DNA from 4 places in the Bradyrhizobium sp. USDA 3256 genome. Region 4 is predicted to be linked to each of the others. Evidence: predicted binding sites of a transcription regulator. Region 4 holds the regulator's gene; each other region holds the start of a gene.
The links. The regulator LexA, encoded in region 4, represses DNA repair genes until DNA is damaged. The targets are predictions, from matches to a motif close to TGTTCNNNNTGTGTTCNG.

Region 1 (4,210 bases), 340 kb from region 4:
TCGGGCCGCCGAAGTGATAGTTCACGCCGAACTGGGCGCTGTGCAGCTCGAGCGTACCGGACGGCACGCCGAAATAGGTCTCGCTGTCGAGGCTGCGATACAGGTATTCGCCCTTGATCGACCACTGCGGCGCGATGAACGCTTCGACGCCGGCGCCGACGGTCCAGCCGGAGTGGAAGTTGCTCTGCGAGGCGGTCACGCCGAGCGCGGTGACGCTGACCTCGTTGTTGGCCCAGGCGTAGCCGCCGGTGCCGTAGAACAGCACCTTGTCGACGGCGAAGCCGAGGCGACCGCGCACGGTGCCGAGCGAGTCGATCTTGCTGCGGGCGGTGACGCCGAGCGTCGAGACCGATGCGTCGATGTCAGCGCCTGCAGCGTCGACCTCGAGGCCGTACACGATGTTGCCGGCCTGCCAGTTGTAGCCGATGGTGCCGCCGCCGAAGCCGCCCTCCATGCTCGGGGTGCCGGAGTTCTCGCTGGCGTAGCCGCCGAAGCCGCCGACGTAGAAGCCGGTCCAGTTGTAGATCGCCGCCGGCGGCGGAGCCTTCACGTAAGGCGCGCGTGCCGCCATGTCGGCAGCCATCGCCGGTGCAAAAGCGCTCAGTGCAAACATGCCGGCCGAGGCCAGCAAAACATTCCTGATTTTCAAAGTCCGAGTCCCGTTTTTCTTGCTCATTTTCTTGTTGTCCCTTCAAAGATTTTGAAGAGAGCGTCACAGCAGTGTCGCGTGACGTGCTGGTGCTTCTACAGAGAAATGCCGGAACGTGTGTATCCACGAAACCACAACGCACCGAAAACGGCCCCGGTGAGGTGCGCGTGTACACGCAACGAAAAAGCCGGCGCACAAACCAGCACAAACAAAAAGGCCGGCGCGAGGCCGGCCCTTCGTCTGGATCAAATCGGCCTGGCGCGATCAGTAGCGCGCGACGACCGGGCCACCCCACTTGTAGTTCACGCGGACGGTGACGAGGTCGACGTCCTGGCGATCGCGGATGGTGCTGTTCAGCGTGCCGTTGGGGGCGATCAGGTTGTAGGTCTTGTCCTGCATGAACAGGTGGTCGTATTCGATGCCTGCGGTCCAGTTCGGCGCGAAGCCGACTTCGATGCCGGCGCCGACGGTGCCGCCCCAGCGGGTGTCGCTGGCGCTGCCGACCAGCACGCCGGTCGGGGTGAAGTAGGTGTTGAAGCGGTTGTCGGTCAGCGCCGCGCCGCCCTTGGCGTAGAGCAGCACGTTGTTGATGGCGTAACCGATCTGGCCGGTGAACAGGCCGAATGCGTCGATCTTGGACTGGTTGGTGAACAGGCCCGGGAAGATCGCGCTGCCGTTGCTGCCCTTCAGGTCAGCCCAGTCGCCCTGCGCTTCAAGGCCGAACACCCAGGTGCCGGCCTGCCAGCGATAGCCGATCTGGCCACCGGCGACGCCGCCGGTTGCGTCATGGCAACCGTCCGAGGCGAGGAAGATGCCGGCCGGGAGCTGGTCCCAGCAATTGTGGCTCGAGCCCCAGCCGCCGTTGGCGCCGATGTAGAAACCGGTCCAGTCATAGATCGGTGCAACCACCGGCGGCGGCGCCTTGGTGTAGGGGCGCGCAGCGAGGTCGGCGGCCGCTGCAGGCGCAGCAAACGCAATCAGAGCAACCGTACCGAGCAAAAACTTCTTCATTATCAGTCCCCCAACTCCCCGATCGGCTTCCAAACGGTCCCGAAGCACGATCCCAGACGCGAGCGCCCGCGCCACGGTTGGAGCTATACGCTGATTCAACCGGAAACGCAGTCTCCCAAATGCAACACTCGCGGAGGAAGTGTCGATAAGGCAAGATACTGATTTCTTTATTATTTTTCTAAATCTTGTTGCCGGGCGTCGGCCGGTGCCGAGATCGACTGCCGCTCCGACGGCACTGGCCACTTCTACGGTTGGTTGTGGCGAACAAAACTGGAACGGCGCCGGATCCGATGCTATATCTCGAATATCGTGGATAACCGGCGCGACGGCAAAGGCGGCGAGCCGGCACCGGCGTATAGGGTCATCCACGACGCCTGCGATGTAAGTGGCGAAGGTTGAGAGTGGCGACCGATGTCCGGACGCCCGGTTTTTGAGTGGAGATGATGCGATGGCAGGAAGCGTGAACAAGGTGATCCTGGTGGGCAACCTCGGCAAGGATCCGGAAATCCGGCGGACGCAGGACGGCCGTCCGATCGCAAACCTTTCCATCGCTACCTCGGAAACCTGGCGCGACAAGGGCACCGGCGAGCGCAAGGAAAAGACCGAGTGGCACCGCGTCGTGATCTTCAACGAGGGCCTCTGCAAGGTCGCCGAGCAGTATCTGAAGAAGGGCGCCAAGGTGTACATCGAGGGTCAGCTGCAGACCCGCAAATGGACCGACCAGAGCGGCGTCGAGAAGTACTCGACCGAAGTCGTGCTGCAGGGCTTCAACTCCAACCTCACCATGCTCGACGGGCGTGGCGGTGGAGGCAGCAGCTTCTCCGATGATGGCGGCAGCGATTTCGGCTCGGCCGGACCGGTCAGTTCGGCACCGCGCCGTGCAGTCGCCGCGGGTGGCGGCAGCCGCAACAGCGACATGGACGACGACATCCCGTTCTGATGAGCGGTCGCGCTTCCGTCGATTCCGTCAGGCGCCGTTCCGTGAAGATCATTCTCCGGAGGGGCGTCCCGATTGCGGGTAGGGCTGTCTTCGTGTGGGTTATGAGGATAACCTTGCACTCGGCTGATCTCATTTGAGCATTGACAGGGAACCGTTGCGGTTCCACGGGACTTTGACACATCTCGATGTGAATGATATTTACATTGGTCTGCGGCGAGTGGAATGCCGCGAGCTTCACTCGAGGGCCGCCACCATGAGCCTCGCGCCATTGCTCGACGCCGCGCCTGCGATCCCGCTCCACGCCTTTGCCGCGATGGCCGCCTTCGTGCTCGGCTCCATCCAGCTCGCCGCCCCCAAGGGCACGCTGCCGCACCGGACCCTCGGCTGGATCTGGGTGATCCTGATGCTGGTGGTCGCCGGAAGCTCGTTCTGGATCCATCAGATCCAACTGGTCGGTCCCTGGAGCCCGATCCACCTGCTGTCGATCTTCTCGCTCGCCATGCTGGCGCTCGGCGTGACGGCCGCACGGAGCCACAATGTCCGCCGCCACAGGTTCACGATGATCGGCATCTTCTTCGGCGCACTGCTCGTCGCCGGGCTGTTCACCTTCATGCCCGGGCGGATCATGCACGCGGTGGTTTTCGGCCACTGACGGGAGAGGCGAGTAGCGAATGGCGGATAGCGATAGGGGATTTTTCCATTGGCTATTCGCCCTTCGCTACACGCTTCGCGACCAAGCAGCCGGAACCTCGGCGCTCCACCCGTAAGTGCATGAAAAAACGAACGGAAAAACGGCTTGCCGGAGCCGCGCAAGGGTGGTTATCAGGCCCCTGATGGGCTATATGATTCCCCAGTAGAACCGACCGGATTTCCCCATTGTCCGATAACGACGACCACAAGCCCGGCGAGCCGCCGGGACCCTCAGATATTCGTCCCGTTTCCATTCTCGACGAGATGAAGAAGTCCTACCTCGATTACGCGATGAGCGTGATCGTGTCGCGTGCGCTGCCCGATGCGCGCGACGGGCTCAAGCCGGTGCACCGGCGCATCCTCTATTCGATGCATGAGCAGGGACATACGCCGGACAAGAAATACGTGAAATCCGCACGCGTCGTCGGCGACGTGATCGGTAAATATCACCCGCATGGCGACCAGTCGATTTACGACGCGATGGTCCGCATGGCGCAGGATTTCTCCCTGCGCGTGCCGCTGATCGACGGCCAGGGCAATTTCGGTTCGGTCGACGGCGATCCGCCGGCCGCCTATCGATATACGGAAGCGCGGCTGACCCGGGCGGCGCTTGCCGTTCTGGCCGACATCGACATGGAAACCGTCGATTTCCAGCCGAACTACGACAACTCCGAAAAAGAGCCGTCGGTTCTGCCGGCCCGGTTCCCGAACCTCTTGGTCAATGGCGCCGGCGGCATCGCCGTCGGCATGGCGACCAACATCCCGCCGCATAATCTCGGCGAGGTGGTCGATGCCTGCGTGGCGCTGATCGACAATCCGGCGCTCACGATCGACGAGCTGATCGACATCATTCCCGGACCGGACTTCCCGACCGGCGGCGTCATCCTGGGCCGCCAGGGCATTCGCAGCGCCTACCATCT
Region 2 (4,210 bases), 900 kb from region 4:
GGTCCCACTTCTCGGTGGAGGTAGTCGGAATTGAACCGACCGGGTGAACTTCGTAAGGGCTCTCCGGCAACCTGCTACCCCCGACCTTTTGAAAGGCCCATCTAATCGATTGATTGGATGGGCTTTTTTTGAGGTCGAGGGATATATATCAAATTTCATATATCCGCACAAGCGGATTTCACTCGCAATATACGAAAAATCATATATCATGCCTGTTGTCTGGGATTTTCGTTGTTATGTGAACGCTGCAGGCTCAAATGAAATACGCGCTTGGTTCAACAGCCAGCCAAGGGCAGTCCAAGGCAAATTCATTTCGCGCCTACAAACCTTGCGCCAACTCGATCCTGAACTCTGGATACCGAAACCCTTTCGCTGGCTTCGACATGAGTGTGCGGGGCTTGGGGAAATTCGATTCGAGGTAGGGAATGTTCAGCATCGCCCGCTGGGATTCCGTACCGACTTTTGCTTCACGATGGTTTTCTGCGCCATCGAAAAGGGCGGAAAGTTCGTACCGAGTAATGCCTGTGCTGTTGGATTAGCACGTAAGAGTGAGGTTCAGTCCGATGCCAAACGAAGTTGTCCCCATGACTTCATCTTGGACTAAGGAATTCATCGATCAGCTTTCTGATCGAGAGTTTCGCCACGCCTACATGGCTGATCAAGTTCGCACGCATATCGCTCTGGCCATCCGGATTCTGCGCGAACAAGAGGGGCGGGAGTGGTCTCAGACAGAGTTAGGAAAGCGCTGCGACAAACCGCAGAGCTGGATTTCCAAACTTGAAGATCCTGAGTATGGCAAAGTCTCCCTTCAAACCCTGCTAGAAATTGCGGAGGCGTTTGATCTTCCGTTGCTCGTCCAGTTTCCTGAATGGAGCGATTGGCTGCGCCGCATGAAAAATCAATCACGGGAAAATTTTGAGAAGAGAAGCTTTGACGCCGATCTCCTAAATAAGTTTGCCGCAACGAAGGCCGAACAATCTTTGCCGGGCACAGCTAGAACGTATTCGTACTCGAAATATGCTATAACAGCCTCCGGCAATGCCGGAGATAAGCTGGTTAGGGTGGTTGGCTGATGGAGTTTGAAGCTAACGCCAGCCCGCAGGGGTTCTGCATTTTTTGCGACGACATCAGACACGAGGTAAATAACAAACAGACTTATGTTGGGGCCTACATCGGCAGCGAACTAAATATACTGGGGCCTCTGCCGGCTGTGCTTTATAAGTTCTGCATTCATGTCGGTTATCGCCAACGCATAACCGATCCAGATGGGCCGGTCGTATTCGAAGTTCATATGCCGGGCGACGATGATGACAAACCGTCTGCGCGAGCAGAGGCCTTTCCTAGCGAAGTCCTTTCGAAGCTACCAGCGCCCGCTCCGGATAATGATGACCCTATGCTTGGTATCGCCTTGGCTTTTGAATTTAGCCCACTAGAAATCAAGCGCGAGGGACGGCTGCGAGTGTCTGCCGTTAGAGAGGGGAAAAGATATGGACTTGGATCGCTTCAAGTGATTTCAAGGCCACCTCAAGAAGAGGCCGCCAACTGAGGCGGCCTTACATTTTCCTTGAAATTTAAACGGCCCCAATCGGGGGCCGCCAACCCGTCCGGGACGGGTTTTCCTCCAGCAGTCCGGAGCTACCTGGGCTGACTTTGGAGGCTAGAGACTGACGCGCTGCAAAGCACGTTTGTTCCAAGCAAAGAACACATCGCGACCCACCCGAAGTTATGGGGCCAGAACATCTGCTGGACCACTAGGTAGTCCTACCGAGAACAGCGGACGGGCCTTGGTTGAAAATGGGTTAACCCCAAACTAGGCCACTGCAATTTTCAAAACAGGCCACTAGGGATGGAAACAGGCCAGCGCCGGTCTGCCCGAAAGAACATATTGCGAACCTAGAACAAATGTGGTACGAGGTTCCAATCAACAACGCATTCCGCCTGATCTCATCGCCCGTTTTTCCCGCTAGCGAATCCCCGCCATAAGGAGCACATCCCAAATGTCCGCCACCGCACTGCGTATCGTCGAAGGATCCTCCATGGACAAGTCCAAGGCCCTCTCAGCCGCGCTCTCCCAGATCGAGCGCCAGTTCGGCAAGGGCTCGGTGATGAAGCTCGGCAAGAACGACCGTTCGATGGATGTCGAGACGGTGTCGTCGGGGTCGCTCGGGCTCGATATCGCGCTCGGCGTCGGCGGCCTGCCGAAGGGGCGCATCGTCGAGATCTACGGGCCGGAATCGTCGGGCAAGACCACGCTGGCGCTGCACACGGTGGCGGAAGGCCAGAAGAAGGGCGGCATCTGCGCCTTCATCGACGCTGAACATGCGCTCGATCCGGTCTATGCGCGCAAGCTCGGCGTCAACATCGACGAGCTCTTGATCTCGCAGCCGGACACCGGCGAGCAGGCGCTCGAGATCGCCGACACGCTGGTGCGCTCTGGCGCGGTCGACGTGCTGGTGATCGATTCGGTCGCGGCGCTGGTGCCGAAGGCCGAGCTCGAGGGCGAGATGGGCGATGCGCTGCCGGGTCTGCAGGCCCGCCTGATGAGCCAGGCGCTGCGCAAGCTCACCGCCTCGATCAACAAGTCGAACACGATGGTGATCTTCATCAACCAGATCCGCATGAAGATCGGCGTGATGTACGGTTCGCCGGAGACCACCACCGGCGGCAACGCGCTGAAATTCTACGCTTCGGTCCGCCTCGACATCCGCCGCATCGGCGCGATCAAGGAGCGCGACGAGGTGGTCGGCAACACCACCCGCGTCAAGGTGGTGAAGAACAAGCTGGCGCCGCCCTTCAAGCAGGTCGAGTTCGACATCATGTATGGCGAGGGCGTGTCCAAGATGGGCGAGATCCTCGACCTCGGCGTCAAGGCCGGCATCGTCGAGAAGTCCGGCGCCTGGTTCTCCTATGACAGCCAGCGGCTCGGCCAGGGCCGCGAGAATTCCAAGGCATTCCTGAAGTCGAATCCCGACATCACCGCCAAGATCGAAGCCGCGATCCGGCAGAACTCCGGCCTGATCTCCGAGCAGATCCTCGCCGGCACGCCCGAGCGCGACGCCGAGGGCGAGGAGCCGACGGAAGAGTAAGGCTCAATTATTTCGCTGCAAGCGGGCGCTGAGGACGTTGAGTTGCCGACGTCTTCGGCGCCCGTTTGGTTTTGTGTGTGTTTCGTGAAGCAGTTGATCCTCAGCTTGCGGTGCTGATGCCACCGTGCGTAGCTGGAGAGCGTCGTGACGAGTCTGATCCTGGCGACAAGCGATCTCGCGAGCTATCGCCTGAGGCAGGCGGGAAGGGCGGATATCGTCGTCGGCTTGAGGCCGCGCTTCGTTTGGAGGAAAATGCCCTCGTCGGCTGACCTCACGACCCTGCTGGAACCGCGTTCTGCAAAGCATGTCGATTTCGACACGCACTGGCTCGACTTCGACAGTTCAAGATGGACCGGCTCGATTGGTCGGGACGTCGGACTTGTCGAGCTGTGTGAGCGTTGCGACAGGGTCGAGCTATGGGCCGATCCTCAGCCGAATGACCAGCTGGTGCTGGCCTGGTTGCTCGTGCTCCGCCCGCACCGCCACATCGTAGCGAAGCTCAAGCTGGTCCAGACCGATGTCGAGATCGGCAGGTACCGAAGTGAGAGCTCGGCGAAATGGCGATTGCCTGCACTTGCGGTGACGGATGATCGGCTGGAATTGGCCAGTCGCGCCTGGAATGCCTATCGCGCTCCGACGCCCGAGCCCTGTTTCGACCTTCTCATGCAGGATCTGTCGGCCATCCCGCAGCTCCGCGCGGCGCTGATTGCGTTGCTCGAGGAGCTGCCCGGGCGAGACACCGGCCTCGGCGCGTCCGAACCGCGGATGCTGGATCTCGTCGCCGACGGCAAGACAAGCCCACAGGTCCTTTCGAGCGAGCTGAACAGGGAGCGCGGCGTGTTCGATTTTCAGGAAGCGGAGCTGATCCTGGACCGGCTCGCCGATTGTCCATCACCGGTCCTGACCGGATTCCCCGCCGAGATCGAGGGGGCCGACGATTTGAAGGCCCGACGAGAACGACTCCTGTACAGTCGGTTGTCGCTCACCGATTTCGGCCAGGAAGTGTCGGATCGCGAGCTCGACTTCAGCCAGTACAACACGATCCATCGCTGGTGGGGCGGCACCAAATTGACCAATGAGCGGCTGTGGCGCTGGGATACCGAGAGCCCCAGCTTGGTCGCTCC
Region 3 (4,210 bases), 3.3 Mb from region 4:
GTCCTGGCGCAACAGCACCGCGCAGCGCGCTTTCAGCTTCTGCGCGAATGCGGTCACCGTCTTGCCGGCCTTGGCGACATTGTCGCCATGCGCGGCGGCTTCGCGTGTTGCCGAGTCGATCTCGCCGGCGCTGGTGCCGACCGAGACGATGAAGTGCGAAGCGGAGGCGGCATTCTGGCCCATCTCACCGGTGATTTCATTCTGCTCGGCAACCGCTCCGTTGACGTTCTCGAACACCGGGCGGATCTTTTCGATCGCCTGGGAGATGCGGTGGACCGCGTCCGCCGATCCGGTGGCGTCCTTCTGCAATACCTCGATCTTGCGGGTGATCTCCTCGGTCGCGCTCTGGGTCTGCACTGCCAGCGCCTTGACCTCAGTTGCGACCACCGCAAAGCCCTTGCCGGCGGCACCGGCGCGCGCCGCCTCGATCGTCGAGTTCAGCGCGAGCAGCGTGGTCTGCCGCGCGATCTGCGCGATCAGATTGACGACGTTGCCGATCGCGGCCGAAGACTCGCGCAGGCGATCGACATTGTCGGTGGCCTCGCGCGCCGCGGCCGCGGCGTCGTCGGCGAGCTGGCTCGCGCTGCGCACCTGCGCGCCGATGCCCTCGGCGGAGTGGGTGAAACGGTCGGCGGCTTGCGAGAACGTCGTCGCGGTGCTCTGCGCATCGCTGCTGCGGCCGGTCAGCGCATCGGTGCGGGCGCGAATGGTGGCGAGCTTGGCTGCCGTCGCCTCGGCGCCGTCGGCGACCGAGCTCGCGGCGCGCTCGAGCTGGCGGATCATCGCCCCGAGCTCGAGTTCCAGCAATTCCAGGATTTCCTTGGACGAATCCTTGGCCAAATCAGTCTCGGTCGAGACCTGAGGGGTGGCGGCCGCGGTTGGAACCTGCGGCGCGACGGCCGGCGCAGCCGGCTCCGGCACTTGCTTTCGAAACAAACCGAACGCCATGTGGGCTCTTTAGGGGCTGTGGAAAGTTGCGGCGGGACGGGGCGATCCTCGCATCCGGGCGTGAAGTCATGGTTAACAAGTGCCTCATATTCCGGCTTGCGGTAGTATTCCTCCGCCGTAGGGCCCCGCCGATCCTTTGATTTTGACCGTGAGGGGCCTATAAGGCCGCGTTTTCCATCCCTGTTCAGACCCTAAGCTCCGAAGAGACGTCGCATGGCCGGCCATTCCCAATTCAAGAACATCATGCACCGCAAGGGCCGGCAGGATGCCCAGAAGTCGAAGCTTTTCGGCAAGCTGGCCCGCGAAATCACCGTGGCGGCCAAGCTCGGCACCCCGGACCCGGCGATGAATCCGCGGCTGCGCGCCGCCGTGGTCGCGGCCCGCGCCGAGAACATGCCCAAGGACAATATCGACCGCGCCATCAAGAAGGCCGCGGGCAATGAGGGCGAGAACTACGACGAGATCCGCTACGAGGGTTATGGCCCCGGCGGCGTCGCCGTCATCGTCGAGGCGCTGACCGACAACCGCAACCGCGCTGCTTCCGACATCCGCTCCTTCTTCACCAAGTCGGGCGGCAATCTCGGCGAAACCGGCTCGGTCGCCTTCATGTTCGATCGCACCGGCATCATCGAATACGACGCCAAGGTCGCCTCCGACGACGCGATGCTGGACGCCGCGATCGAGGCCGGCGCCGACGACGTGGTCTCCAGCGAGGGCGGCCACGAGGTCTACGCCTCGCAGGACACCTTCCGCGAAGTCGCAAAAGCGCTGGAAGCGAAGTTCGGCGAGCCGCGCAAGGCGGCGCTGACCTGGAAGCCGCAGAACACCGTTTCGGTCGACGACGAGACCGGCGAAAAGCTGCTGAAGCTGATGGACCTGCTCAACGAGCACGACGACGTGCAGAATGTGTTCGCCAATTTCGAGGTGTCCGACGCGCTGATCGCGAAGATGGGCGGTTGATCCATTTGCTCCGCTGTCATCGCCCGGCTCGACCGGGCGATCCAGTATTCCAGAGACCTTCATTTGATCCGCGAGGCCGCGGCGTACTGGATCCCCAGCTTTCGCGGGGGACGACGAGCCGAGGCTGGGCGATGGGCCGAGCTGACCGCGACGGAGGCGGGGATGAGGCTCCGTTTGTGTTTCGTTCTCCCGGCGCAGGCGGTATCACTACCCCATGACATCCCAGCCGATTCGCTCTCCCGTCCGCATCATCGGTATCGATCCGGGTCTCCGCCGCACCGGCTGGGGGGTGATCGAGACCGAAGGCAATCGTCTCGTCTATATCGCCTGCGGTTCGGTCGAGCCGCCGGACGATCTGCCGCTGGCGAGCCGGCTGCTTGCGATCCATGAGGGGCTGGCTGCCGTGCTCGCCCACCACCGACCGGCGGAGGCGGCGGTCGAGCAGACCTTCGTCAACAAGGACGGCGTTGCCACGCTGAAGCTCGGCCAGGCGCGCGGCGTCGCCATGCTGGCGCCCGCAATGTTCGGTATCTCGGTCGCCGAATACGCGCCGAACCAGGTCAAGAAGACCGTGGTCGGCGCCGGACATGCCGAGAAGAGCCAGATCCAGGTGATGCTGAAGATCCTGCTGCCGAAAGCCGAGCCGCCGTCCGCCGACGCCGCGGACGCGCTCGCGGTCGCGATCACCCACGCCCATCACCGCCAGAGCACCGCGCTGCGGCTCAAGGTGGCGAACCTATGATCGGCAAGCTGAAGGGCCTGATCGATTCTTATGGCGAGGACTATGTGATCCTCGACGTCGGCGGCGTCGGCTATCAGGTGCATTGTGCGAGCCGCACGTTGCAGGCGCTGCCGTCGCCGGGCGGCGCTGCCGTGCTCTCGATCGAGACCTATGTCCGCGAGGACCAGATCAAACTGTTCGGCTTCCGCAGCGATCATGAGCGCGAATGGTTTCGCCTGCTGCAGACCGTGCAGGGGGTCGGCGCCAAGGTCGCGCTCGCGGTGCTCGGCACGCTGCCGCCGACCGATCTAGCCAATGCGATCGCGCTGCGCGACAAGGCGGCGGTGGCGCGGACGCCGGGGGTCGGGCCGAAGGTCGCCGAGCGCATCGTCAGCGAACTGAAGGACAAGGCGCCGGGCTTCGCCGATGTCGATCCCGCGGTGGTGCATCTGTCGGGCGCGATCGATAACAACCGCGCGCCGCGCCAGGTGACCGACGCGATCTCGGCGCTGGTCAATCTCGGCTACGGCCAGCCGCAAGCCGCTGCCGCCATCGCCGCCGCCTCGCGCAGCGCCGGTGAGAGCGCTGAGACTGCGCAGCTGATCCGGCTGGGCCTGAAGGAATTGTCGAAGTGAACACGCCCTCGCGCATGGTCTCGCCCGAACGCCGCTCCGACGATGTCGGTGACACCGCGCTGCGGCCGCAGTCGCTGACGGAGTTCGTCGGCCAGGCGCAGGCGCGCAAGAATCTCTCGATCTTCATCGAGGCTGCGAAGAAGCGCGGCGAGGCGCTCGATCATGTGCTGTTCGTCGGTCCGCCCGGCCTCGGCAAGACCACGTTGGCACAGATCGTCGCGCGCGAGCTCGGCGTCGGGTTTCGCGCCACCTCCGGCCCTGTCATTGCGAAGGCCGGCGATCTCGCGGCGCTGCTGACCAATCTCGAAGAGCGCGACGTGCTGTTCATCGACGAGATCCATCGCCTCAGCCCGGCGGTCGAGGAAGTGCTCTATCCCGCGATGGAGGATTTTCAGCTCGACCTGATCATCGGCGAAGGTCCCGCGGCGCGTTCTGTGAAAATCGAATTGTCGAAATTCACGCTGGTCGGCGCGACGACGCGTGCGGGGTTGCTCACCAATCCCTTGCGCGACCGCTTCGGCATTCCGATCCGGCTCAATTTCTACACCGAGGAAGAGCTCGAGAAGATCGTCACCCGCGGCGCCCGCGTGCTCAACATCGGCATGAGCCCTGATGGCGCCAACGAGATCGCGCGCCGCGCCCGCGGCACGCCGCGCATCGCCGGCCGCCTGCTGCGCCGGGTGCGCGACTTTGCTTCCGCCGCCGACGCCGATTCCGTCGACCGCGGCATCGCCGACCGGGCGCTGAGCGCGCTCGAGGTGGATAGCGCCGGGCTCGATGCGATGGACCGGCGCTATCTCACGACCATCGCCCTGAACTATGGCGGCGGGCCGGTCGGCGTCGAGACCATGGCGGCGGCGCTGTCGGAGCCGCGCGATGCGATCGAGGACATCATCGAGCCCTATCTGATCCAGTGCGGCTATCTGCAGCGCACTCCGCGGGGCCG
Region 4 (4,210 bases):
CGGGCTGGTGGCGCTGGTGCAGATCGGGCTACCGAACCTGCTGGCGTCGCCCGACCATTCGGCAACCGCGCGGGTCGCGCTGTGGGGCGGGCGCGAGCTCACGATGCTGATGCTGGCCTCGCTGGTGGCGGGGCTGGCGACGACGCCCTATGCCGCGTTCCATTTCCATCGCGTGACGCCCTACGGGCTGCTCGCCAACCTCGCGGCGATGCCTGTCGTCTCGGCGGTCGTGATGCCGGCCGGCCTGCTCGGGCTCGTCGCCATGCCGTTCGGCTTCGATGGACTGTTCTGGGCGATCATGGGTCTCGGCATCGACTGGATGATCCTGGTGACGCAATGGGTCGCCGCACTCCCGGGTGCGGTCGGCCGCATGGCGGCGTTCGGCATCGGGCCGCTGATCGCAGCGAGTGCCGGCATCATCCTGCTCGGGCTGCTGCGCACGCCGCTGCGCTGGTCGGGCGCGGTGCTGCTGCTGGTGGCCTCGGTCTGGGCGCTCAGGGTGCCGCAACCGGACGTGCTGGTGTCGGGCGACGGCCGCAACGTCGCGGTGCGTGGCGGTGACGGACGGCTGCATCTGATGCACAGCGCCAAGGATGCATTTTTGGTCAAGGAGTGGCTGGCGGCGGACGCCGACGCGCGCACCGCCACCGATGCGTCGCTCGGCGAGGGCGTCTCCTGCGATGCCGGCGGCTGCGTGACCCAGGGACCCGGCGGCGCCTTCGTCGCGCTGGCGACCCGGCCGGAGGCGCTGGCGGACGACTGCGAGCGCGCAGCCCTGATCGTGACGGCGCGGCCGGCGCCGCAGGGCTGCGCGGCATCGGTGATCGATGCCGAGCGGCTGCGCCGCCACGGCGCGCTGGTGCTGCGACGGATCAGGGACGGCTACGCCGTCGATGCAGTCAAGCCCGGCGGGATCGACCGGCCGTGGTCGCCGGCGGTTCCCGGCGACGGCGAGAGCGAGACGACGCTACGCGCGCCCGCCGCCGCGCCGCGGCCTGCGGTGGATGCGACGCCGGCTGAGACCGATCTGCAGGGCGATGATTAGCTGTGGTCTGGCGAGGGGCCGCTTGGCAGCTCGAACAGGCCGAGATGATATTCGTCGGAGTCGGGGGCGTCGGGCTTCTTGACGAGAGTAAAGGAAGCCTCGGGAAATTGCTCCCAGACTTTCAGGTCGTCGGCCGTTACCGTCAGCCAACCGAACCGGAACAGGTAGCGGCCCGGTTCCGTGACGCGTCCAGCCTTTTGCCATGTGACCTTATCGACCACCGCGCACGTCCTCCGTGCCCGATGATGCGCCAAGGCGCCGGCCGACGCAAATCTCCTTCTGCGCCCCGGAAGCGGGAGTCCGGGGTCGCCCGAAATTGCTTAGGTCATTCGCCGCCGAACAGCTCATTCCGCGGCGACGATGCGCTCAACCCAAAAACAGCGTTGCGAATGCGGAGGGCCGCCGCTCCACAACCTTCGGCTTCTGCTCGACCGGCGGATGCAGCGCCGGCAATTGCAGCACGCTGACGCGCTGTCCCTCGACCAGCTGGGTCACCAGCACATGGCTGCCGTCGGGGAATTCGACCGCGTCATGATGCCGATCGGGCACGTCGGGCTCGACTTCGTTGAACACGCCGACGCGATAGTTCAGCGTCTTGGTCCAGATCCAGCGGCTGTCGTAGCGAACGTTCTCGGCGAAAGCGAGCTCGGTGCCCGGCAGCATGCAGACCGCGACAGTGGGATCGTTCTCCGAGGCAAAGCCGCGGGTCGACGTGCCGCGGAACGTCGTCGTGATCAGCGTCTCTCCGACAATGGCGGGGCGCGATGCCACGGCGTGCAGACTATAGTCACACATCGGATGGCTCCTCATTTCGAGGTAGCGACCCGTGCCTCTCCTTGAGGCATTAGGGCCTCTACCAGAGTGGACGATAGCGAACGAGCGTCTGCTCGTTTCTGGGCGATTGTACGACTGGTCCGAGATCGCTCCGATCACAAACACGCGACGCTGCGCGAGAGGTATCGGAGCGCATCGGGCAGGCCGTACGCTACACTATCATGCAAGGAACGATCCGACGTGTTGCTCGTTCCCGGCCGCCGCAAGTATTTGCAATTCAGTATTTGCGATAAAGGCCGATCAGCTTGCCCTGGATGCGGACCCGGTTCGGCGGCAGGATGCGCACTTCATAGGCGGTGTTGGCCGGCTCGAGCGCGATCGATGCGCCGCGGCGGCGGAAGCGCTTCAGGGTGGCTTCCTCCTCGTCGATCAGCGCCACCACGATGTCGCCGGTATTGGCGACGTCGTTGCGCTGGATCAGCGCCATGTCGCCGTCGAGGATGCCGGCATCGACCATCGAGTCGCCGCGCACCTCGAGCGCATAGTGCTCGCCGGCGCCGAGCATGTCGGGCGGCACGCTGATGGTGTGGCTGCGGGTCTGCAGCGCCTCGATCGGCGTACCGGCGGCGATCCGGCCCATCACGGGGACCGCGACTGGACGGTTGCCGTCGTCCTCGGCAATCGGCGGCGTGCTGGCGCGCCGGCCGAGGGTGCCTTCGATGACACTGGGCGTGAAGCCGCGGCGACCGTTGCCGGCGCCGGCCGAGAGTTCGGGCAGCTTGATGACCTCGATGGCGCGGGCGCGGTTCGGCAGGCGGCGGATGAAGCCGCGCTCCTCCAGCGCAGTGATCAGGCGGTGGATACCGGACTTCGAGCGCAGGTCGAGCGCATCCTTCATCTCGTCGAAGGAGGGCGGTACGCCGGCCTCTTTCAAACGTTCATTGATGAAACGCAGTAGTTCGTACTGTTTGCGCGTGAGCATCTCGAGTATTCCCCCGGTTGATAGCGTCGTTCGATTCCGAGACTCTTCTGGTGGGGCCTGCAGGCCGGGCCTGACCTCAGGAGCATGTGCTCAATGCACCTGCTTCCACGCGGCTTCCCGATTGTAGACACCAGTACTCGAAACAAATCATGAACGGACACTATATGTTCGATATGTGTTCCGCAACCACTTAATTTCCGGTGAACGTGTCGGGCAACGCACAATCGGCGGGGCGCGAAAACCCTATTCGGGCAGTGTCAGAATTTCGCATTCGCTGCCTTTGACGGCAGCCGCCGCAAACGGCGGACGCACGAGAAGCGCCCGTGCCGCAGCGAGATTCCCGAGCAGCGACGAGTCCTGCTGCGTCACCGGGGTTGCGACCAGCGTGCCGTCCTCGCGCGCTTCGAGACGCGCACGCAGATAGTCCTCGCGCTGGTCGTTGGCGGCGAGGTCGCGGCCGAGCAGGGCGCTTGCGCGGCGATGATGAATCACTTTCCGGCCGCTCAGCGCCCGAATCAACGGCACCAGGAACAGGAAGGCGCAGACATAGGACGACACCGGATTGCCGGGCAGGCCGATCACCCGCATCGCGCCGAGCCGGCCGTGCATCATCGGCTTGCCGGGCCGCATCGCAATCCGCCAGAACGCCATCTCGACGCCCTCGGCTTCCAGCGACCGCTTGACGAGATCGTGGTCGCCGACCGAGGCGCCGCCTGTCGTGATGAGGATATCGGCGCCGGCCTCGCGTGCCCGGCGGATGCCGGCCGTGGTCGCCTCCACCGTGTCGGCGGCAACGCCGAGGTCGACGGTCTCGGCGCCTTCGGCGCGCGCCAGCGCCCGCAGCGCGTAGCCGTTGGAATAGACGATCTGGCCGGGACCGGGCTGCGAGCCCGGCATCACCAGCTCGTCGCCGGTCGCCAGCACCGCGACCTTCGGGCGGCGGCGCACCGTCAGTTCCGGATAGTTCATGGCGGCCGCCAGCGACAGCGCGCGGTCGGACAGGCGGCTGCCGCCGGCGAGCAGCACCTCGCCCTCACGGAAGTCGACCCCGGCCTGGCGGATGTGCCGCCCGACGCTGGCGGCCTCCGAGATCGTGATGTGGTCGCCGTCGACGGCGGTGTCTTCCTGGATGATCACGGCGTCGGCGCCGCTCGGGATCACGCCGCCGGTGAAGATCCGCACCGCCTCGCCGGCGCCGACCGTCCGCTCGAACGGCCGGCCGGCGGCGACTTCGCCGATCACCTTGAGCCGGGCCTTTAGATCGGCCGCATCGGCGGCGCGCACCGCATAGCCGTCCATCGCCGACATCGGCTGCGGCGGCTGGGTGCGCAGCGCCGCGAGGTCGTGCGCAAGCGTGCGGTGGTAGGCGGCATCGAGCGCGACCATCTCCTCCGGCAGCGGTTCGGCGC

Region 1: the regulator LexA is predicted to act here: its motif matches at 1,921-1,938, upstream of ACVWY5_RS16370 (single-stranded DNA-binding protein).
Region 2: the regulator LexA is predicted to act here: its motif matches at 1,877-1,894, upstream of recA (recombinase RecA).
Region 3: the regulator LexA is predicted to act here: its motif matches at 2,080-2,097, upstream of ruvC (crossover junction endodeoxyribonuclease RuvC).

Annotation. Positions count from the first base shown of each region.
Region 1 covers NZ_JBSSAE010000002.1:3,138,218-3,142,427, forward strand. The annotation lists gene ACVWY5_RS16360 (outer membrane protein) at 1-643, opposite strand, end outside; gene ACVWY5_RS16365 (outer membrane protein) at 914-1,660, opposite strand; gene ACVWY5_RS16370 (single-stranded DNA-binding protein) at 2,109-2,600, shown strand; gene ACVWY5_RS16375 (DUF2306 domain-containing protein) at 2,854-3,252, shown strand; gene gyrA (DNA gyrase subunit A) at 3,477-4,210, shown strand, end outside.
Region 2 covers NZ_JBSSAE010000002.1:4,373,075-4,377,284, reverse strand. The annotation lists gene ACVWY5_RS22515 (helix-turn-helix domain-containing protein) at 585-1,073, shown strand; gene ACVWY5_RS22510 (hypothetical protein) at 1,073-1,546, shown strand; gene recA (recombinase RecA) at 1,998-3,086, shown strand; gene ACVWY5_RS22500 (hypothetical protein) at 3,231-4,210, shown strand, end outside.
Region 3 covers NZ_JBSSAE010000002.1:191,502-195,711, forward strand. The annotation lists gene ACVWY5_RS02540 (methyl-accepting chemotaxis protein) at 1-948, opposite strand, end outside; gene ACVWY5_RS02545 (YebC/PmpR family DNA-binding transcriptional regulator) at 1,162-1,908, shown strand; gene ruvC (crossover junction endodeoxyribonuclease RuvC) at 2,123-2,650, shown strand; gene ruvA (Holliday junction branch migration protein RuvA) at 2,647-3,264, shown strand; gene ruvB (Holliday junction branch migration DNA helicase RuvB) at 3,261-4,210, shown strand, end outside.
Region 4 covers NZ_JBSSAE010000002.1:3,474,917-3,479,126, reverse strand. The annotation lists gene ACVWY5_RS18055 (ComEC/Rec2 family competence protein) at 1-1,045, shown strand, start outside; gene ACVWY5_RS18050 (hypothetical protein) at 1,042-1,266, opposite strand; gene ACVWY5_RS18045 (hypothetical protein) at 1,412-1,840, opposite strand; gene lexA (transcriptional repressor LexA) at 2,097-2,801, opposite strand; gene ACVWY5_RS18035 (molybdopterin molybdotransferase MoeA) at 3,045-4,210, opposite strand, start outside.